One region of the Sporosarcina sp. resist genome, then DNA from elsewhere that is predicted to be linked to it. Evidence: a T-box and tRNA genes for the amino acid it is inferred to sense, from the RefSeq annotation. Region 1 holds a T-box; the other holds one or more tRNA genes.
The links. The T-box of region 1 lies ahead of metG (methionine--tRNA ligase). A T-box ahead of a tRNA ligase gene usually reads a tRNA of that ligase, here a tRNA-Met.
Positions count from the first base shown of each region.

Region 2: it has a tRNA-Met gene. The T-box ahead of metG (methionine--tRNA ligase) is inferred to sense a tRNA for this amino acid. The anticodon was not compared.

Region 1 covers NZ_CP060287.1:2,556,844-2,568,492, forward strand. The annotation lists gene H7992_RS12425 (serine hydrolase domain-containing protein) at 1-339, shown strand, start outside; gene H7992_RS12430 (GNAT family N-acetyltransferase) at 394-954, shown strand; gene H7992_RS12435 (hypothetical protein) at 1,078-1,566, shown strand; T-box leader at 1,845-2,113, shown strand; partial or broken gene metG (methionine--tRNA ligase) at 2,165-3,796, shown strand; gene H7992_RS12445 (serine hydrolase domain-containing protein) at 4,028-5,332, shown strand; gene H7992_RS12450 (GNAT family N-acetyltransferase) at 5,583-5,900, shown strand; gene H7992_RS12455 (GntR family transcriptional regulator) at 6,252-6,911, shown strand; gene H7992_RS12460 (MFS transporter) at 7,000-8,298, shown strand; gene H7992_RS12465 (carbon-nitrogen family hydrolase) at 8,354-9,139, shown strand; gene H7992_RS12470 (DUF2848 family protein) at 9,163-9,852, shown strand; gene H7992_RS12475 (class I SAM-dependent methyltransferase) at 10,240-10,866, shown strand; gene H7992_RS12480 (aminoglycoside phosphotransferase family protein) at 11,115-11,649, shown strand, end outside.
Region 2 covers NZ_CP060287.1:4,957,595-4,969,243, reverse strand. The annotation lists gene mazG (bifunctional methyltransferase/pyrophosphohydrolase YabN) at 1-383, shown strand, start outside; gene H7992_RS23940 (RNA-binding S4 domain-containing protein) at 373-663, shown strand; gene yabP (sporulation protein YabP) at 752-1,048, shown strand; gene yabQ (spore cortex biosynthesis protein YabQ) at 1,045-1,512, shown strand; gene H7992_RS23925 (FtsB family cell division protein) at 1,567-1,986, shown strand; gene H7992_RS23920 (S1 domain-containing RNA-binding protein) at 2,116-2,544, shown strand; tRNA gene H7992_RS23915 (tRNA-Met) at 3,094-3,167, opposite strand; gene H7992_RS23910 (SpoIIE family protein phosphatase) at 3,382-5,799, shown strand; gene tilS (tRNA lysidine(34) synthetase TilS) at 5,887-7,290, shown strand; gene hpt (hypoxanthine phosphoribosyltransferase) at 7,319-7,861, shown strand; gene ftsH (ATP-dependent zinc metalloprotease FtsH) at 8,017-10,047, shown strand; gene H7992_RS23890 (type III pantothenate kinase) at 10,155-10,919, shown strand; gene hslO (Hsp33 family molecular chaperone HslO) at 10,936-11,649, shown strand, end outside.

The DNA.
Region 1 (11,649 bases):
GATGGCGGAGCATATGTAACAGCAAAAGATATGGTTAGGCTATGGGAAGCCTTGATGAACCATCGACTTCTAAATGAGGTACTAACCAATCAGTTACTCACGGCTCATACTCAAGTCGATGAAGATAGCTTTTATGGATATGGCATATGGATTAAGAAAAATGAAAAAGGTGTATTTAAGTATCATGTAATGGGCTATGATCCTGGAGTTAGCTTTCACTCCGCTTATTTTCCCAATTCATCTCAAATAGTTGTTGTATGCTCAAACAAGTCAACAGGAGCATTTGACATTATGAATGGAATTGAAGAGGAACTGACAAGGTTCCAAGCCTTTAAATAAAAAATGACTTGAACCTTATTAAAATTGACGAAGAGGAGAGTGGGAAAGTTAGATATGGGGATTTTTTTGATTGGGGAATATCTTAAAAGTGAAAGAGTAATAATGCGAGAAATTGAAGAGAAAGATTGGGTAGATGTTCATAAATATGCATCGCAACAACTAGTGTGTCAGTACCAACCGTGGGGACCAAACTCTGAGGAGGAATCTGAAGAGTTTGTAAAACAAGTTATTGTAGATGCCAAAAAGAAACCAAGAAGTCGATTTGTATTTGCCATAATTTTAAGGGGAAACGGAAACATGATTGGGGCAGCTGAGTTAAATATCCAAGATTATAGCAATAAAATCGGAGAAATTGGCTACATTATAAATCCAGATTTTTGGGGAATGGGATATGCAACAGAGGCAGCGAAATTGGTAATTGAATTCAGTTTTAAAAATTTTAATCTCCATCGTATTTATGCGACATGCGACCCAAGAAATGTTGCTTCATCAAAGGTGCTAGAGAAAATAGGCATGACAAAAGAAGGTAGAATACGTGAGGATTTACTACTAAAAGATGGATGGCGTGATTCCCTTTTATACAGTATTTTAGTTCATGAGTGGAGTGGAAAATAGAGTGCTAAATTTTCACCAAAAGATGATAAATAACTTTAATACCGAATCGATTTCTGTGCAAAAAAAACGAGTGAAAGATACTACTATATATAAATATAGTTTTGACTGATAGAAGGGGAAATTATGAATAGAGAACATTATTTATATGAAGAATTTATATGTATTTCTGGATTATTAAACCAACAGTTAGACATTGTACCTGTCTTATATGGTTCATTAGGTCTTGGAAAAGTAACAAATATCGACTTTTCTCCTCAAGATATTGATATACTTGTGCCCTTAACTTATTTAGAAGAAAAATGGAAATTTCTCCAACATACCATGGAACAGCTAGGCTATAGAATGGTTAACTTACAGGAACATGAATTTATTAAAAATGATATTAAAATTGGGTTTGCTTTTACGGAAGATTTATTGGAATTTGCGGATGTAGATTATACAAGTTTAAACCTATTTGAAGATGCTGGTTCAGAATACTATTTACCTACGATTTTGGATTTCGTTAAAGTCTATAATAAATCGCTAGAAGATGGCTATAGAAGAACAAAAAATAACAATAAGGACTTGGATAAATTAGAGATTTTAAATATAATTATACAGAATACATTATAATTACAATGAATATAAGTTCTCAAAATGGCATAGTCTAAATAAGGAAATAACTTACATAAAAGTAACTGGATTAAGTTTTACAATCGAAATAATTTTTGGGGCAACTCATTATTCACAAATCCCATATGTAATGCATGGTGACTCCTTTACTTGTAATAATCCACTGTAGTGTATCGCTGACGTTGTGATACAAGTATGGTTAACATGACCAGGAAATACGTTTATTTATTATTTGCATTTACACACACACTTCTCTATAATCAATTCAAACCTTATATCAAACGGCAATGACGAGGAAAAGTAATGAGACGATGTTATATAGAGAGCTTCTGTTGGTGGAAATGAAGCAAACTAGTCTGATGAACATGATCTCCGAGCTTTGCACTGAAAATCCGCGGATGAGTAGGCTGCAACAAGATTTGGCACTTGTTACAAATGTCAAAGTATACTCGCAGGATTTGTAGCGACGTACTTACTAAGACAAGTGGCGTGAGCTATTTGTGAACTAAGGTGGTACCACGAGTGAAATATTAACCTCGTCCTTATCGATACGATAAGTGGCGGGGTTTTTTGTATGCCCTAAAAAGGAGGAATTCGTTTGAGCATTTTAATTGGGGGTGCGTGGCCATATGCCAATGGGTCATTGCATTTAGGCCATATCGCAGCGTTGTTACCGGGGGATATTTTAGCGAGGTATTACCGACTAAAGGGTGAATCCGTCTTATATGTGTCAGGTAGCGATTGTAATGGTACACCTATTTCGATTAGGGCCAATCAAGAAGGGCTAGCGATTCAAGATATCGCAGATCGCTATCATCAAGAATTTATAGAAAGCTTTGCGATACTGGGATTTAGTTATGATTTTTATTCCAGAACGGATAGTCAACAACATCATGAAGTTGTCCAGCGGATTTTCTTGCAGCTACTTGAGAATGGATATATTTATAAAAAAGAGATTGAACAAACGTATTGTGAGTTTGACCACCAATTTTTACCGGATCGGTATGTGGAGGGTGTTTGTCCGAACTGTGGACATCCATCTCGTGGGGATCAATGTGATAATTGTTCAACCATCCTTGATCCGCTTGATTTAATTGACCGTAAATGCAAAATTTGTGGCAATGAACCAACCACAAAGGCAACGGAACACTTCTACTTTTCATTAAGTTCATTTCAACATGAGCTAGAAGAGCAAGTTAAGAAGGTTCGGGCAAACAAAGCGTGGAGAGAAAATGCCATCCATTTATCAGAAAGATATTTGACAGAAGGTTTACATGACCGCGCTGTGTCCAGAGATTTACAAAATGGAGTTAGTGTCCCAGTACAAGGTTATGAGGATAAAAAAGTATACGTTTGGATTGAAGTAGTATCAGGTTATTATTCGGCCAGTCAACAATGGGCGATTGACACTAATCAAAGTGATGAAGCTTTTTGGAATGAAGAGACCGTATCTTACTATGTACATGGGAAAGACAACATTCCCTTCCACTCGATTATTTGGCCATCTATTTTATCGGGTATTGGAAAGGACGCTTTTCCAACACATATCGTTTCAAACGAGTACTTAACATTAGAAAAAATGAAACTATCAACGAGCAAAAACTGGGCTGTGTGGGTTCCCGCCATTTTGGAAAGTTATGATCCTGACTCCATTCGATACTTTCTAACTGCAAATGCACCTGAAAATAGAGACGCTGATTTTTCGTGGCGTGAATTCATTTTCAGTCATAATTCTGAGCTTCTTGGTGCTTACGGTAACCTCGTAAATCGGACGTTGAAGTTTATTGACAAATCATTTGAAGGGGCTGTTACTGGTAACCTGGATTTAGATATTGTAGAAATGACTCAATCTAGATATGGTGAGATTGGTCACTTGATTGAACAAGGTCATTTCAAACAAGCGATTGAAACGATTTTTGAAACCATTCGCTTCGGAAATAAATACTTTGATACAAAACAACCTTGGAAAGAAATCCATGAGAACAGGGAAGAGTGCAAGAATATTTTACTTACATGTGTGCATATTATTGCAAATTGTGCTTAGTTATTATCGCCATTCCTACCTTTTTCAAGTGATAAAGTGAAAGTAATGTTGAATTTAGCACCATTTACTTGGGAACCCATAGAAAAATCAATATATCAAACCTTTCAAGTAAGTCCTTTATTTGAACGAATCGATTTAAATCAGATAGAGATCGAATTAGAAAAGTTAAAATTGAATGCAATATAAGTATAGACCAGAGAAAAATTACTAGACTAAACTGCGGGCATATTCAAAGTTAAACCGCTATTCCACTTTAAATAATCAGACAACAATGGCAGCATAAGTGTTTTCAAACATCTAAAATAAGGGGGATGTTCAATATGTATTCCTTGTTCTGAATAAAATTAATCAAGATTAAATTGTTACTATAATAAATATACGGACCAAGAGTGGCGTTATTATAGGGGGGGAATTCACATGATAGTAGAGGACCGGATAGCTAACTGGATTGAATCTTACGATCGAAATGGTTATTTGAATGGCTCCATACTAATTGCTTCTAACGAAAACATTCTTTTTAACAAAGGCTTTGGTATGGCTAATTGGGAACATAAAGTGCCAAATACGCCTACTACTAAATTTCGCATAGGTTCCCTTACTAAGGCTTTTACAGCAATGGGCATATTTCAATTACATGAAAAGCAGAAATTGAACATAAACGATTATGTTGGTAAGTATCTTCATGATTATCCTAATGGTGATCGAATCACGATTCTCCATTGCTTAACGAATAGCTCAGGCATTCCCAATTATACAAGTTTTGCGGATTTTTGGTCTAGTACTATGAGACTTCCTTCGACTTTAAATCAGCTTATTGACTCATTTAAAGACAGGGATTTGGACTTTGAACCTGGAAGGAGTTTTGGCTACTCAAACTCGGGCTACACGTTGCTAACGGCTATTATGGAAATAGTTTCAGGCATATCATATGCAGATTATATACAGGAGCAAATATGCCATCCATTGGGCATGTATAATACAGGCTGCGATGATGGAATAAGGGTCGTTCCTAGTTTGGCTTCTGGTTATTCATTCTGGGAAGAACCGATTCACCCAGCATATGCTGACTTGTCATTTCCATTAGGATCCTATGGTCTATATTCTACAACGGAGGATCTATTTATTTGGGATAAGGCATTAAAATCATTCAAAATACTTAACAAGGAACTAACAGAGAAAATGTTTACTCCAAATCTCAGTTCATATGCATATGGTTGGATGAAATCCAAAATTTTCGGAAAAAACTGTGTGCATCATTCTGGAGATATCAGCGGTTTTTGTAGCGATTTTCTCAGATTTGTTGATGATCAAGTTACTATTATCTTTTTGAGTAATATGAATGTTACGCCTGTAAAACATTTAAGTCTGGAAATTGCGAAGACTATTTTTGAGGAAAAGACATCTTTACCGCTTCCTGCTGTACCAATTCCGTACACAAACGTAGAACCTATAGTAGGTAAGTATCTATTTGGAAATGAGGACAACAAAGTCCTAGATATATCTGTTGAGAAGGGAGAACTCTTTTTAGCTGTCCCTAAAACGTACGGAGCGATTTATAAATTCAAACTGGTAGCAGTTAGCCACGACTCCACCAAAACAACTTTTTTAACTGAGATGATTAATGAGCAACTTGTATTTTATAATTCAATGTCAGGTGAAATAGGGAGTGTGCAATATATGGATTGTACTGGGAAAAATCAAATGTTGAATAAGGCTGAGTAGTTTGTAGGTAAACATTAAAGGTTAATGTAAAGAACTCAGATTCTACTCGCGGCAGCAGGGTGCAATCTAAGTGCATATCATTGACTAGTTATTCCGTAAACAATTTTCCTGAAAGCAAATAATCTTCCGAAACACAAATGTGAATTTAGAATATTCATAGCAATAAATGGACTTGCAATGCAGATATGATTTCAAAATAAATCCGAGAAGTCGATTTGTCTTTGCAATACTTTTAAAGTAATACGGAAAGATGATTGGCGCAGCTGAGTTTAATATTCGAGATTGTGGAAATAAAACCGGAGAAATTGGTTATATTGTGAATCCAAATTATTTGGGAATAGGATATGCAACAGAAGTAGCGAAATTATTAATTGGATTTGGTTTTAAAGAATTCAATTTCCACCGTATTTATGCGACCTGTGATCCAAGAAATGTTGCTTCTTCGAAGGTGTTGGAGAAAATAGGAATGATTAAAGAAGATAGAATGCGTGAGGATTTAGTAATGAAAGATGGATGGAGTGATTCTCTTTTAGATAGTATTTTAGTGCCCGAATGGGACGGGAAATAAATAAATAAATAAATAAATAACAGTTCATCAGTACTTCAATAGTGATGCTGCTTTTTTAAAATTGAGGGGATAGCAGAGCGGATCTATAGTTTCAACAGTGAAGCATCGTTAGAATGTACTGTGGTTGTATTCGGTCGGTATATTTTTTGCATACCTACTTTGTAAAGTCTTTATTGAAAAATAATCGTCAACTAATTCCCACCTTGATTGAAAGGAAGGTAATAGTTGGCTTTTTCTACTATCGCATTAATTACTATCAAATTTTTTAGTATTGACAAAATGAATGAGACTGTTTAGACTGAAAATTAAGATTCAACTGGCATACCACATACCAGTGGGAGGAGATGGAGAATGAGCCTATTCATAGTACAGCAGTCCCTTTCTCTTAAGCAACAAGCATATGAAGGGATTAAAAATGCAATTGTTTTACACGAAATCCTTCCCGGCAGTGCATTGTTCGAAAGAGACTTGAGCGAAAATTTGGAAATTAGTAGAACACCTGTAAGGGAGGCAATTCTATTATTAGAGATGGAAGGGTGGGTGAAGTCGATACCAAGAAAGGGGACTTTTGTAAGTAAAATAACGGCCTGGGATGTCGAAGAAGTGATTCAAATTAGGAAAGCGCTTGAAATTCTTGTTATAGAACTACTTATCTCCAAGATTACGGAGAAAGATATCGAACAGCTCAATCATATTTATGTGAAACAGCTTGAGCATGTAAAAGATAGTGGACAATTCATATCGGTGGATAAGGACTTTCATATCTATTTGGCTGAATTGAGTGGAAATCATCGCCTGGTAAATTTAATGAGCACAATTAGTGATCAAATAAGGTGGTTTGGTGTTAGTGCGTTGAATTTACCGAATCGAAAAGAACAGACTTTAAAGGAGCATGCCTGGATAATTGAGTGTTTGAGAAATAAAGAAGTTGAAAAAACAAAAGAGGCCGTGTTAGAGCATATCGAGCACACTCGGGTTGCTATTCTATCTAGTGTTAGTTTAAGTGATTAAGTAATGATTTGTATTCCTATTACTATAGGATATAGGATTAAGATTTGAATAGTATGTAAGCACTTACATTAGGGGTGGAGGGGAATGTATGTCGAAAATTTCAGCAAATTTAACAGAAGATGGGGAGAGTAAAGAAATTGAAAAACCATCGCGTGTACGATGGTGGTTGGCTTTTATGTTTTTCCTTATTGGATTGATTGCTTATATGGATCGATCAAACATCGCAATTATTGCAAAGCCAATGATGGAAGATTTGAATATGAGCAAAGTTCAATTCGGTATGTTAGCATCATTATTCTCCTTAGGCTATGCACTCTCTCAAATTCCTGCTGGAATAATTGCGGAGCGTATTGGGGCAAGAAAGATTGTTATGATTGCCTTGATTTGGTGGTCAGTATTTACTGGGTTAACGGCGATTGTTAAATCTCATGGGTTATTAGCGCTCGTACGTTTTATGTTTGGGGTTGGGGAAGGTCCGATGTATCCGGGAAATGTAGTCTTTAATACGCATTGGTTTGCACAACAGGAAAAAGGGCGGGCTGCAAGTGCGCTGTTAGCGGGATCTTATTTTGGTCCAGTGATTGCACCCGTGATAACCGTGGCTATTTTTCAAGCATGGGGATGGCAAGCGGTTTTTTATATCTTTGGAGCGTTGGGCATTCTGGTCGCATTAATCTGGTATATAGTTGGTCGGGATAGACCGGAGGATCATCCTTTCGTGAACAAACAAGAATTGAAACAGATCATGGAGAATAGAACAGTTATGGGGGATAAAAAGACTCTTGCTCCTTGGAAAAAGTTCTTGAAAAATGGACGTTTCTGGGCGCTAGGTCTTCAATATTTTATTGTTTTGTATATTATTACTTTCTTCCTAGTCTGGTTGCCAACTTATTTGATGGAAGCTAGAAATTTTTCGCTAGGCGAAATGGGATTCGCAGCTAGTTTCCCTTGGTTAGGTATATTTATCACAGTTATGACGGGTGGCGCAATTTCGGATTTGTTAGTGAAGAAAGGGAAGTCAAAAATGATTGCAAGAGGTTCGCTTGCGATAGCTGGGTTAATCGTTTTTGCTGGATCAATGTATTTAGCAGCTTATGCTACTGTTCCGTGGATGAATGTATTATGGCTGACAATCTCTTTGGGAGCTTTAGGATTTCCAGTAATCGCTTCTTGGTCAGCAGTAATGGACTTGGGGAATGAATTTTCTGGTTCCGTGTCAGGTTGGATGAATCTTTGGGGAAATCTTGGCGCTTTTGCATCTCCCGTACTATGTGGCTGGCTTGCACAAAACATCGGTTGGGAGGCCACTTTGCTAGTGAGTATTGTACCTGTATTTTTTGCTATTCTACTTTGGTTTGGTATTCGTCCAGATCATTCGTTAACTTAATTATTTGCTATCTGTGGCATGCCACATACCACAGACTTAAAAGGAGGAAATAAAATTGAAGTATGCAATTTATCAAATGGAAATTGTAGCCGGAAAACCGTCTGAAAACAGAAGAAAAGTAATGGAATGGGTGGAAAAAACAATGGAATCCACATCCCCGGATATCCTCGTTCTTCCGGAGATGTGGACTACGGGTTATACCTTATCTATTTTGGATGAAGTGGCAGAGGAAACGGGGCAGGATACAATTCCCTTCTTAACAGAGATTTCGAAGCGTTTCAATGTGAATATTATTGGTGGTTCAGTTGCGAATAAAAAGAATGGTTGTATTTACAATTCTTCTTTTGTCGTAAATCGACTAGGGGAACTAGTCTATGAATATGACAAAATTCATCTTGTCCCTATGTTGGATGAACATCTTTACTTAGAAGGAGGAAAGAAAAAAGTAAGCATCTTTGAATTGGACGGCATTAAGATGGGGCTCATTATATGTTACGATTTACGTTTTCCAGAACTCTCTAGAGAACTTGCGCTTAAAGGAGCTGAAGTACTTCACGTTGTAGCGGAGTGGCCAACAGTCAGAAAAGAACACTGGCATACCTTGCAAAAAGCGAGAGCAATTGAAAATCAAATGTTTGTCGTTTCATGTAATTGTGTTGGTACGTATAACAATGTTGAATATGCTGGGATGTCCATGATTATAGATCCCTGGGGAAGTGAACTTTCCATAGGGCAAGAACAAAGCGAGGAAACGATAGTAAATGATTTAGCTTTAGAACTTACCGCAAAAGTACGAAAAAATGTACCGGTATTTTCAAGCAGGGTCCCAGAACTATACTAAAGAAGAAAAGGACGTGACGAAAGATGGAAAATAAATTAATAATGAGCATTCAAGGTAGTGAGGAAAAATTAGAGATTTATGTAGAAAATATATTTAATGCAGGATATGCAGGAGTGGATCAGGAGAAAGTACAAGAACATATCGATGAATTGTCGAAGTTAGGCGTCGCAACCCCTACCACCATTCCTACATTGTATCCAGTATCAAATCAGCTGGCTACGTATGCAGACACATTCCAAGTTCAACATCATGAAACAAGCGGAGAAATTGAGTATGTATTAATCTGGTCTAATGATGGAATGTATGTCACGGTAGGGAGCGATCATACTGATCGTAAACTAGAAACTTTCAGCGTTCCGATGTCTAAGCAAGCGTGTCCAAATATTTTAGCGCAGGATGTTTGGAAATTTGAAGATGTAGCAGATCATTGGAGCCAAATTGAGTTAACATGTTGGATAAAATCCGATGGCAAAGAAGAGCTATACCAAAAAGGTACTTGTGGTGATCTAATGTCACCACAAGCGTTAATTGAGAACTTTAAACAAATGAACATTGACCAAAATGGAAACATCTTTTATTCAGGAACAATCGGAACAGTTGGAAGTTCGTTAGCATATGGAGATGAATATGTAATCGAAATGAAAGATCCTGTACTTGATAGGGTGATAACACACCACTATCGGTTGAAGTATTTACTAGAAGAGATTGGATAAAACGGTGGAGCCCGAGAAATGGGCTCTTCTTTTTTTATATCCATTAAAGCTTTGTGAAGCGAATTTAACTTTACAGAAACCGTATGTTGAATAGGATTGCAAATCATACGGTACAAAAGGGGTAGGTTAAATTGGAAGGGGATTATTTCCGCGGCAGTTGTTCCAAAATACAAAAGGTTATGATAATATCTATGTATCTATGTATCTATGTATCTATGTATCTATGAAAGGTGGAGTTTATTATGAAAAAAACTACTATTATCTTTGGATTCAACGTCTTAAGGGAAATGATCGGCGACTAATCGGGTAAATCAAATTGTTTAAAAAGACTATTTTTAAATAAAAAGGAATGCTCGATTGCTCGTTCGAATTATAGGGGGAGCATTCATGTTAAATCAGCAAGGATTTAATTTATGGGCGAATGACTATGATCAAACAGTACAAGTGTGTGAAGAAAATAATTTGTATCCGTTTGCTGGATACAAAAAAATATTGAATACTATTTTTAATGAGGTCATGCAAAAGCAACAATCAACCATTTTAGATATAGGGTTTGGCACAGCGGTTTTAACGAGTCGACTTTATGAAAATGGGCATCGCATAGATGGTTTAGATTTTTCTACTCAGATGATTGCGGTAGCTCAGTCTAAAATGCCAATGGCAAATTTGGTGGAGTGTGATATTACCAAGGGCTTTCCTGATTCTTTTGAAGTCAATAAGTATGACTTTATTATAAGCACATATGCGCTGCATCATATTGCGGATGAAGAGAAAATCACCTTTATCAAGAGTTTGCTACCTCTACTTTCAGCGAATGGGAAAATATTCATTGGGGATATTGCATTTCATACACGTAAGGAGCTTGATATTTGTAGACATAATAGCATTGAATATTGGGATGAGGATGAGTTTTATTTAGTCTCCAATGAAATCAAATACTCGTTAAAAAACGTTTGTAAATGTGAATTTCATCGCGTATCGCATTGTGGCGGTGTATTCATGGTTACGAGGTAAATATAAAATTTATAGTCGAAATGATAAATTGAGTTGTTTCGGCAACTCATTTTTTCTGTAATTAATGAAGGTGGTTATTAACTTTGAACTCGTGTAAGAGTCAGTGGCATTTAATGGTTAATTTCGATTTTTCTACACTATAAAATAAGGAGGTTACACTACGTGAATATTTAAAAAGCGACTTTCAATTTAAAAGTATTCTAGGCGATAAATCTATCAATAAAGTATATTAATATGGGGGAAACATAATGAATGGACTAGCAGTATTAAAAAGATTCGGCTTTCAAACTCAAGAAGAACCGAAAAGTATCTATCCTTTCTCCCCGGTATATCGAGTTAACAGTGAAATGAATGATTTTATTGTTAAGAAAACACAGAGACCAATTGAGCGTGCACAAAGACTGATGAGGTATACGACCAACTTAAAAGAAAATGGAGTAAATGTGGTAACACCAGTTAGTTTAAGTGTGGAAAACCCTCAATCAATCGGAGAGGATACATATGTAGTTTATCCATTTATTAAGGGAGCGCAGTATTCCGGTAAAGATGACGAAATCATAGCAGCAGGCAAACTATTGGGGGAAATACACAGCCTTTCGCCCATGGAAAATACGTTTGAATTAGAAGAATATGATGTTTTTGATTTTAATGTGGACGAAGTGGCAGAGAGTGTTCAAAAGATAGAAAAATACGCTGCACGTTATGATTTTAAAATTGAAGGTATTCAACTGAAAAAGAAATTAGTAGAAGTAGTTAATCAGCAAGAAGAATTGAAAAATAGCG
Region 2 (11,649 bases), 2.4 Mb from region 1:
GTCCTTCTTCATCACTTTTAACGTCACTTAATTATCAAAAAGAGGCGGCAAAGGTTGGGTTTGATTGGCCAACGATTGACGGTGCTTTAGAAAAATTTGATGAAGAATGGCTGGAGTTCCGTAAAGAACTAGAGAGTGGTACGAAATACAGTCAAATGGACGAGCTAGGTGACGTTCTGTTCACAATCGTTAACATTTCACGCTTCCTCAAGTTATCTCCAGAAGAAGCAATGGTCCATGCAAATCAAAAGTTCAACAGACGGTTTTCATTTGTCGAAAAGAGTGTGAAAGATGGACAAGGCAAGTTTACTGACTATACACTTGATGAACTTGAAGAGTTTTGGAAACTAGCAAAAAAAGGGGAAGATAATGATGAGACTTGATAAATTCCTGAAAGTATCTCGACTAATTAAAAGACGGACACTCGCAAAACAAGTAGCTGATCAAGGGCGTATAACAATAAATGAAAAAGTGGCAAAAGCGTCATCGGTTGTAAAAGAAAGCGATGAATTGGCGATCCGTTTCGGTCAGAAGATTGTAACGGTTAAAATTAACATGCTGAAAGAGACGACGAAAAAAGACGATGCAGCCTCAATGTACACGATTTTGAAGGAAGAGAAGCTTGAAAAAGTGGAACCGGAATTCATGGATGATGAAGACTGAACAACATGACAGGGAATTTTCCTGTCATGTTTTTTTATGTCCTAGCATAAGATAGCTGTGAACGTACAAGCAAAGGGGGAAGCATATAATGCAATTTCAAACTGATAGTCCTACGTACGCAATTCCATCAGGAGACCATGTCGTCACTATGCGCAACAGAAAACGGATGGATCTCACGTCTGTAAAATCAATCGACCGCTTCGATCAGGAAGAATTTCTCGTTCGAACATCGCAAGGATTATTGCAAATCCGGGGAGAGGAACTGCGCATTGTTCATCTCGATGTCGATAAAGGGCTTCTAACGCTAGAAGGAACGGTCGGCACTATTCAATACGATGAAGAAGAATCAGGTTCAAAAGGTTTCCTCCATAAATTGTTTGGATGAGTCTATCCGTTCAATTTCTTAGCCTGCTTGCTATGATTGGGACGGGCATTGTTGCTGGGGCATTCATGGACATGATTGGAACAAGTACCGCGCACGCCGGGAAGAAATCGATTATTCGAAAGCGTGCGGTTTGGCTCGAAGTCATTGGATGGGTACTCGTCGGATGTTGGACGTTTTACATCCTTTATCTCGTCAGGGATGGGGCGTGGCGGATATATGATCCAGTTGCACAGATTAGTGGGATGTTGCTATACGTAACTATTTTTTATAAGCCGTTCCGGTTTTTCGGGAGGATCTTGTTGGTGTTGTTAATAAGGCCGCTCTTGTTCCTCGTGCGTCTGATTGTATCTATTATCAGTCTAGTCATTCGTTTTATAGTGAAAGTCTTTGCAGTCCTCTTTACACCATTTGTTAAAATATTCCGTATCATTTCCGGAAAACTCTTTAAAAGAAGGGTGAAATGATATATAATTTATGGACTAACAAATTGTAGTGTGTGAAGAGGGGAAGTGCAGGACGTGGAACAGAAACAGCAGAGGAAATCGTCCGAAAGGGTCGCATCGATTCAAACTGAATATGTCCGCTCACTTCAAAAGAAAGAGACTAGGAAGAATGCGCGGAAAGTCCGTTTATACCGTAGACTGGCTGTGTTTGCTATTGTGGCAGCCGTTATTCTAGGTGGTCTGACGAATATGTTCATCAACCAGAAACAGACGTTGGCAGCGAAAGAGTTGCAAAAAGTCGAGGTGCTGGCCCAGCTTGAAGGGGTACAGGAAGAACAAGAAATGCTAAAAAGACAACTTATGAAATTGAATGATGATGACTATATCGCAAAGCTTGCACGCAAGGAATATTTCTTGTCTGAAAAGAGCGAAATCATTTTTTCAATACCCGAAAACAATAAAAAAACAGATGAACAAGACAAAGGAAAAGAGTAGTCTTATTGACACTCTTTTTTTATTGGCTATAATGGAAGTAAGGATCCTGCAATTTGCAGGGCTCATTAATACGGTTGCAAGGCTCCCAGCGCGGGGCCCGCTTAAATTTTAAGGAGGAGCATTTTTTTTATGTCAATTGAAGTAGGCAGCAAGCTAGAGGGTAAAGTAACAGGAATCACAAACTTCGGGGCGTTTGTTGAGCTACCGAATGGCTCAACAGGCCTGGTCCATATCAGTGAAGTGGCGGACAATTATGTCAAGGACATCAACGATCATTTTAAAGTCGGTGACATGGTTGAAGTGAAAGTGATGAACGTCGGTGCAGATGGTAAAATTGGGTTGTCGATTAGAAAAGCGAAACCTGAATCTGAACAGCGTCCAGAACGTCCTCAGCGCCCGCAACGTCCGCGTCAAGGTGGTGGCCGTCCTGCTATGGATCGCCCAGAGAACTTTGAACAAAAAATGGCAAAGTTCATGAAAGATAGCGAAGAGCGTCTCTCTACTTTGAAAAGAGCGACAGAATCGAAACGCGGTGGCCGTGGCGCAAGCAGAGGGTAACTTGCTAGCTGTTTCAATTCATGAAAAAGTGTACGAATAGTATGAAGAAAAGTAGTGAACAAAGGGAATGACCCTTGTTCGCTGCTTTTTTGTGCGGAGAATTGTAATGTTAAATGGTGAAACTGTAACGGAAATCGTGAACTGTCATGGTAAATGGTGAAACTGTAATGGCGTTCGTGAATTGTTATGGCAATCGTCTGAACTGTCATGTCAAATGGCGAAACTGTGATGGCAATCGCGAATTGTCATGGCAAACGGTGAAACTGTAACGGCATTTGTCTGAATTGTCATGGCAAATGGCGAAATTGTGATGGCAATCGCGAATTGTCATGGTAAATGGTGAAACTGTGACGGCAATCGTCTGAACTGTCATGGTAAATGACGAAACTATCACGGGAAATCACATAAACCGTCACAGCTCCCCAAACAATCGCGCATTTTTTCATTGCAAAAAAAGGCAGTTCCTACATCGTGAATTCACGATGTAGGAACTGCTTTTTTAGTGATTTATTGTCCAACTCCTGGACGGTTGTATCTGCATTTCATAAATGGCGGCAGAGGGGATCGAACCCCCGACCTCACGGGTATGAACCGTACGCTCTAGCCAGCTGAGCTACGCCGCCTTCGTATATTCTAGTTAGCACTTGTTTCCGCTTGATCAGAACAACAATACTTATAATACAAGTGAATCAATGCAGTGTCAACCCGTCTTAGGAAAAAAGAAAAAACAGTTCGGAATGAGTCGAAACATTTTGTTTTCTTGTTGTCATGAACAGACAATTTCTTTCCACCTGCCTATGTATACTCAAGGCATAGCAGACATAGGGGGAATGAGGAATGAAACTAATTGATCATTTAGCACGTCCAGTGGGCCATCCAATTGGTATGTATGTCGAGATGATTGGAAAACGAAAAATGGATATTTTAGTTGCGACTCTATTCTTGTTTGGATCTTTTTTCTTGTCGCAAGCCGTATTATTCGATGCAGCGGTTCCTTTTTTCTTGCCGGTGTGGGCACTTGCACGGGCTCGCTTCAGAAAGCATCTCATATGGGTGTTCATTGGTGGGATGTTTGGAAGTGCATTCCTTGGTCTTGGACAGGCTGTTATCCATCTATTGATGCTCGCGTTATTTAATGCGGTTATTAAATATCCGCTCATGCGAAAATCAGTACCGCTAACAGTAGCAGGATGCATTATCATTGTTCAAGTGTTGTGGCAGTTCATTATGCATATCGGGCAACCACCAGTAAATGTTCAATTATATATTGGCTTTGAAGCAGTTCTTGCTTTGTTCATGACTTTTTTCCTCTTTGTTGCTTTTCCTGCCGCAGATCGAATCTTCTTTGGTAAATGGACACCTGAACGACTTGGAGCGGCTTGCCTTGTCGGTGCACTGGCTACAACTGGAATGAGTGGACTTATGCTAGGTCCTGTTTCGGTTTCAGGTACACTCATTCATCTGACAATTTTGCTTGCGGCGCTTGTGGGAGGGCTTCCATTTTCAACAACAATCGCAATGATCATCGCTGCTATTGTGGGGGTAGCAGAATTGTCCTTCACTGGAATGATGGCGGTGTATGGTATGACCGGATTTTTTGCAGGCACACTCCGCCGTTTCGGGAAAATTGGCATCGTGTTAGGAGGGGCCTCTGTATCGGGATTTTTCCTTATGTATGATCTGACCTTGCCTCTTGATACTTCACACTTTATAACACTCGCAACCGCGACGATTATTTTTTTACTAATCCCTTCGAAAAAACTAGAGTCGATTAAACGCATTTTTTATCCAGAGAATACAGAGACTACTGACAAACAACAAAAATGGTTAGCAGAGCGGCTCGATGATCAACTAGCTGATTTCAAAAAGTTCTCTGAATTTATGTCGACGCTTGTTGGCGACCGATCTTCCCCCCACGATAATGCAGATGTATTACCTCAGCAGGTTATTCCAAAAACTTGCCAGTCTTGTTTCCGTTATGCCAAGTGCTGGGAAGGTGCAGATAATGATATGGGCGGGCTTCTTAGTGAGTGGGAAATGACCTATTCTATGACGAAAAAAGCTAAGCGTCATCGTGTTGAGGAAAAGATTAAATATAAGTGCGTCCGATTCAATGGATTAGTTACGGAACTTGAGGAACAAGCTGCCAGTCGTTTATTGACGGGACAACTTCAGCATGGAAGAAAAATGCTTGCCCTCCAGTTGCGTGATATGAGCACCCATCTGGACAAAATAATGAATGAAGTAAAAGAAGATTTGACTGTTTATAAGCCTGCCGAGGAAGATTTGGCAAAACGGCTCCAAGAGAAAGGTATTGAGTACTTCCAGATTGATGTTTTACCAGGAGAGAGGGGTGCGCGTCGCATCATCTGCTGTATTCCTGAGAAAAGATCTGATTTTGAAACGGATACGACAGTTGCGGAAAGATTTATACTGCCGATTCTTGAAGAAATGTACGATGAGCCGTTCCGGGTCGCCAAATCTGCCGTTTTACAGGACCCTTTTCCACATATACAACTAACGTTTGGTTCGGCAGTTCGTTTTACCCTTGATTATGGTATCGCGGCAACAGCAGGCGGCGAAACATTTCACGCCGGTGATGCATATGAAGTGTTCCCAATTCATGAAGGGTTGACGGCGGTTTTGTTGTCGGATGGAATGGGCCAGGATTTAAATGCATATCGTGAGAGTCGAAAGGTAATTCGTTTGATGCGAGAATGTTTGGACCGGAAAATGGATCCTGAAACAGCCATGCATACGTTACATTATATGATGTCTTTGAATGGGCTTGATGATATGTACGCCACGCTTGATCTGGCCCTCGTAGATTTGCAAGATGGTCGCATTTGGTCTTGGAAGGCAGGATCGATGAGCACATATATTAAACGCGGTGACGACTTTTTAAGACTGGATAGCAAATCGGTCCCTGTCGGTTTTCTTCCATCCTTTTCTGTGGAGGCAAAAAAAGAAGAGTTGAAGTCAGGAGACATTATACTTATGTTAACGGACGGGATTTTTAATGGGGATATCCCGCTTGAGAAGCAAGAGAGGTCGTTGTACAGTACGCTTGAAAAATATGGAGGATTCGAATGTGACAAAATTGCAGACCGTATTATGCATGAAATGGAGCGGAAGTTTGGTGTGATTGGAGACGATCGTACTGTGTTAGTTATGAAAATCGATCATGTTCTGCCGAAGTGGTCAAGTTTCACACCCTATTCACAAACTATTTCCCGGGAAAGGGTCATCGGATGAATATGTAAGTAAGTGAGTCCCCTCCTTTAGATATTCTATGGTAAAATTCGAGTAAGAATAAATTAGAAAAGAGGAGGGAGCGGAGCAATGGATAAATTTAAACAGACGATATTCCGTTTTATCAAGGAATGGTCACTCATCGCTCCGGGGGACCGTATTTTAATCGCCTGTTCGGGTGGAGTAGATTCGGTAGCGCTTTTACATTTCATGGCTTCAAATCAAGAAAGCATGGAGATTGAAGTTGCCGCAATTCACGTCGATCATAATTTGCGCGGAGAAGAGTCCGCGGCAGACGGCACATTTGTGGCAAGGCTGTGTGAAGTGTATGGGATTCCTTTTTTTGGCGGAAGTGTCCCGGTTCCGGCTATTATCGAGAAAGACGGTGGCAATGTGCAAGCTGTCTGCCGAAATGGACGGTATGCATTTTTCGAGGAGATCATGACAAAGCACGGTTATGATGTTTTAGCAACGGCACATCACGCAGAAGATCAGTTGGAAACGGTCTTGATGCAAGTAACGAAAGGCAGTCAGCCATTGGGGATGTCGGTGAAGCGTGAAGTTGAAGGTGGAATTCTTATTCGACCTTTCCTTCCGGCTATGAAAGCGAACCTCTATTCATATGTTGGAGAGCATGAATTACATTTTCGAGAAGATCCAAGTAATGAAAGTGATGCCTATCTGCGTAATCGTTACCGTCACAAAATCGTTCCGTTTATTCTGGATGAAAACCCGGGAGCTGCTGAAAATGCAGTGAGAATGTCTGGTTATCTACAGGAAGATGAAGAATTGCTTGAAATGCTGGCGCAGGAACGTTTTGATGAAATTACTAAGTTCACAGAAGCGGGCCTGCCTGTCGTCGACGGAAATGCTTTTTCCCGCATGCACCAAACTTTACAAAGGCGGATAATTACACTACTATTGAGGTATCTTTACAATGGGGAAATTATGCCCGTAAAATATAATTCCGCGCTTATAAGTCAACTGTTACACCATCTATCTTCGCAAGACGGGAATGTATCCATTCACCTTCCACGCGGTTACCGATTCATTCGGGAATACGGCGTGCTGACGTTCGTTCGTGATACATCAATTGAAGAAGTGGAGTTGCAAAAAGTGTTGCCGAAAGGCGTTTGGACCCGTTGGGGAAATGATTTTCAGCTTTATTGGAATGAAGTGAGTAATCTCGATACGGAGTTATTCATGGATACTGATGACATCATGTATTTTGACTTGCCTCACTCTGCACTTCCCTTGTCTATCAGGAGAAGAGAGGATGGGGATCGAATCTTGTTGTCGGGGATGACACACCCGAAACGTTTATCCAGGTTGTTTATCGACGAAAAGGTTGGCATGACAGAACGCGACCGATTGCCGGTAATCATTACAGCGCAAGGTGAAATTTGTGCAGTTCCAGGAGTGCGGTACGGAGTGATATTTTCACGACACAAGACAGATCAAAGTAAGTACATAGTTAGTACAAGAAAGTTATAATGATCTGTATGAAAGAGGAGGAATTTCGATGTTGGGGAAAGATATCGAAGAGGTACTAATTACAGAAGAACAGATTCAAGAGAAAATCCGTGAACTTGGTGCGGTATTGACAGAAGAATACCAAGACAAGTATGTACTAGCGATTGGTGTGCTCAAAGGTGGATTACCTTTCATGAGTGACCTCATTAAGCGTATCGATGCTTATATCGAACTCGATTTCATGGATGTTTCAAGTTACGGAAATGCAACAGTGTCATCAGGGGAAGTTAAAATCGTCAAAGACTTGAACACAAGTGTTGAAGGACGCGATGTACTCATTATTGAAGATATTATCGATAGCGGGAAAACATTAAGTTACCTTGTCGAACTGATGAAATACCGAAAAGCGAATTCTATTAAAATTGTTACTCTCCTTGATAAGCCAACTGGCCGAAAAGTAGACTTAAAAGCAGATTACGTTGGTTTCGACGTACCGGATGCGTTTGTTGTAGGCTACGGCCTTGATTATATGGAGAAATACAGAAACTTACCTTATATTGGTGTTCTGAAAAAGGAAATCTATTCTTTCTAAACAATTGCAGGAAAATCTTTTAAGGGTCGCGAAATTCTACTTTGATGATAAGAGGCGCTTGCGCTTTTCTGTCAAGGCATTTCCTTTGTAGGATGAATCAGACCTGTGATAAGATTTACACTAGTTTTCTGTCTAATGAAATGAGGAGGCTTGGGATGAATCGAATACTTCGATACTTTCTATTATACGGACTGATATTTCTTGCAATCATGGGGATATTTAGTTCACTAAACAATACAAACCCGAAACAGAAAGAGATTCGGTATGACGAATTTATTACTGCGTTGGAAGATGGAAAAGTAACAACAGTAAGTTTACAGCCAGTTCAACTTGTCCTTAATGTGAAGGGCACAATGAAAGGCTATAAAGAAGGCGAAGAGTTCGTCACGAATATTATGAACGATACCAAGACGCAGGAAGATATCCGTGCACTTGCTACGCAAACTCAAACGGAAATCGACATCTTGCCGACTCCTGTTGCAAGCGCGTGGGTATCCTTCTTCACGGGTCTTCTACCGTTCATCATCATCTTCATCTTGTTCTTCTTCCTGTTAAATCAGGCGCAAGGCGGAGGAGGCGGCGGTGGCCGTGTTATGAACTTCGGTAAGAGTAAGGCGAAGCTTCATACAGACGACCGCAAAAAAGTTCGTTTCACGGATGTTGCTGGTGCTGACGAAGAAAAAGCTGAACTTGTGGAAGTTGTTGACTTCCTGAAAGATTCACGTAAATTCGTTGAAGTTGGCGCGCGTATTCCGAGAGGGATCTTGTTAGTTGGACCTCCTGGTACGGGTAAAACGTTGTTAGCGCGTGCGGTTGCAGGTGAAGCGGGTGTACCGTTCTTCTCAATCTCAGGTTCTGATTTCGTTGAAATGTTCGTTGGAGTTGGGGCATCACGTGTACGTGACCTTTTCGAAAACGCTAAAAAGAACGCACCATGTATTATTTTCATCGATGAAATCGATGCGGTCGGTCGTCAACGTGGCGCAGGCCTCGGCGGTGGACACGATGAACGCGAACAAACATTGAACCAACTCCTTGTTGAAATGGATGGTTTCGGTGAGAACGAAGGGGTTATCATTGTTGCGGCAACAAACCGCCCTGATATTCTTGACCCTGCACTTCTGCGCCCAGGACGTTTTGACCGTCAGATTACAGTTGGTCGTCCGGATGTAAAAGGAAGAGAAGCAGTTCTTCAAGTTCATGCGCGCAACAAGCCGCTTGACGACACTGTCAACTTGAAGGCACTTGCACAACGTACACCTGGATTCTCGGGTGCAGATCTTGAAAACTTATTGAACGAGGCAGCACTTGTTGCTGCAAGACGCGATAAAACGAAAATCGATATGTCAGACATCGACGAAGCGACGGACCGTGTTATTGCGGGACCTGCGAAGACGAGTCGCGTCATTTCGAAAAAAGAACGCGATATTGTGGCGTTCCATGAAGCGGGTCACGTAGTTGTAGGGCTAATGCTCGATGACGCTGAAATCGTTCATAAAGTAACAATCGTCCCTCGCGGACAGGCGGGCGGTTATGCCGTCATGCTTCCGAAAGAGGATCGTTACTTCATGACGAAACCTGAACTTCTCGATAAAATCGCAGGACTTCTCGGTGGTCGTGTTGCAGAGGAAATCGTTCTTGGCGAAGTTTCAACTGGAGCTCACAATGACTTCCAGCGTGCAACTGGTCTCGCTCGTTCGATGGTAACTGAATACGGAATGAGTGATAAACTTGGACCAATGCAGTTCGGTCAGGCTCAAGGGCAAGTATTCCTTGGACGCGACTTCAACTCTGAACAGAACTATTCTGAAGCGATTGCGTATGAAATCGACCAAGAAATGCAACGTATCATTAAAGAACAATATGCGCGTACGAAAGAAATTCTTTCGAGTAAACGCGAGTTGCTTGATCTGATTGCAACGACACTTCTTGAAGTGGAAACACTCGATGCAGAGCAAATTAATCATCTGAAAGATCACGGCACATTGCCTGATCGCCCATATGGCCGTTATGGCTTGGACAATAAAGATGAAGCAGTTAAGAGTGTGGATATTTCGAAAGAAGGAGATGACACAGTCATTTCTGATGCAACTGGAGCGCCTACGGACCCAGCGATCGGTGATTTACCGAAAGAGTATAAAGTGGACGAAGCTCTTAAATCAATTAACGAAGAACGCAAAGACTGAACACCTAATAAGAGCTGACTGTTTCTTTTGAAGCAGTCAGCTTTTTTCTATACCCGGATATGTGGTATGATGTGTTGGAAAATGACGAAGTTAGCGAGGAAACCATTATGCTATTAGTGCTAGATACAGGAAATACGAATATTGTCCTTGGTGTCTATGAACAGGGACAGCTTAAACATCATTGGCGCATGGAAACTTATAGACATAAGACAGAAGATGAATATGCGATGCAAGTGAAATCTTTATTTTTACACGTTGGACTCTCTTTTGACGATGTAACCGGCATTATCATTTCATCAGTAGTCCCGCCAGTCATGTTTCCTCTGGAGCAGATGTGCAGGAAGTATTTCAACCAAAAACCGCTTATTGTTGGCCCTGGTCTCAAAACTGGATTGAATATCAAGTATGAAAACCCACGCGAAGTTGGTGCAGATCGGATTGTCAATGCCGTTGCGGCTGTGCATGAATATGGAAGTCCGCTGATCATCGTTGATTTTGGAACAGCAACAACCTATTGTTATGTGAATGAAAAAGGCGAATACATGGGTGGAGCAATTGCACCAGGTATCGGAATTTCCATGGAGGCTTTGTTCGACAGGGCATCTAAATTGCCAAGAATCGAACTGGCAAAACCGGATCAAGTTGTAGGGAAAAGTACGGTAGCTGCTATGCAGGCTGGGATTGTTTACGGTTATGTTGGGCAAGTTGATGGTATTGTTGCCCGCATGAAAGCGCAGAGTAAGGAAGAACCAACCGTCATCGCTACGGGAGGGCTTGCTGGTTTGATCGCAAGTGAAACGACTGTGATTGATGTCGTTGACAACTTCTTGACGCTAAAAGGGCTTCATCTAATTTATGAACGAAACATGTAAAAGGAGCAGATAAGAAATGAATGATTATTTAGTAAGAGCGCTTGCGTTCGACGGGACAATCCGGGCATACGCAGCTCGCTCGACCGAAACAGTATCAGAAGTGCAACGTCGTCATTTGATGTGGCCAACTGCAACGGCAGCATTAGGACGTTCAATGACAGCGGCAGTCATGATGGGTGCGATGTCAAAGGGTGATGATAAACTGACGATAAAGGTGGATGGCAATGGACCAATTGGTTCGATGGTCATTGATGCAAACGCGCATGGCGAGGTTCGGGGTTATGCATCTAATCCGCAAACGCATTTTGATTTAAATGAACAGGGTAAACTTGACGTAAGGCGTGCAGTTGGAACGGACGGTATGCTATCGGTCGTCAAAGATCTAGGGCTTCGTGATTTCTTTACGGGGCAAGTTCCGATTGTATCGGGTGAGATCGCTGAAGATTTTACGGAGTACTTTGTCGTTTCGGAGCAGGTACCTTCAGCAGTGGGTCTTGGTGTGCTGGTTAACCCGGACAATACAGTGAAAGCTGCCGGTGGCTTCATTGTCCAAGTTATGCCTGGCGCAACGGAAGAAACAATTGTGGTATTGGAAGAGCGTATTGCCAACGTTGAACCAATTTCAACGTTGATTGCCCGCGGCCTCACTCCTGAGGAGATTCTTGGTGAAGTTCTGGGTGCGGCGAACGTGGAAATTCTTGACCGGATGGATGTTTCATTCGCATGTAAT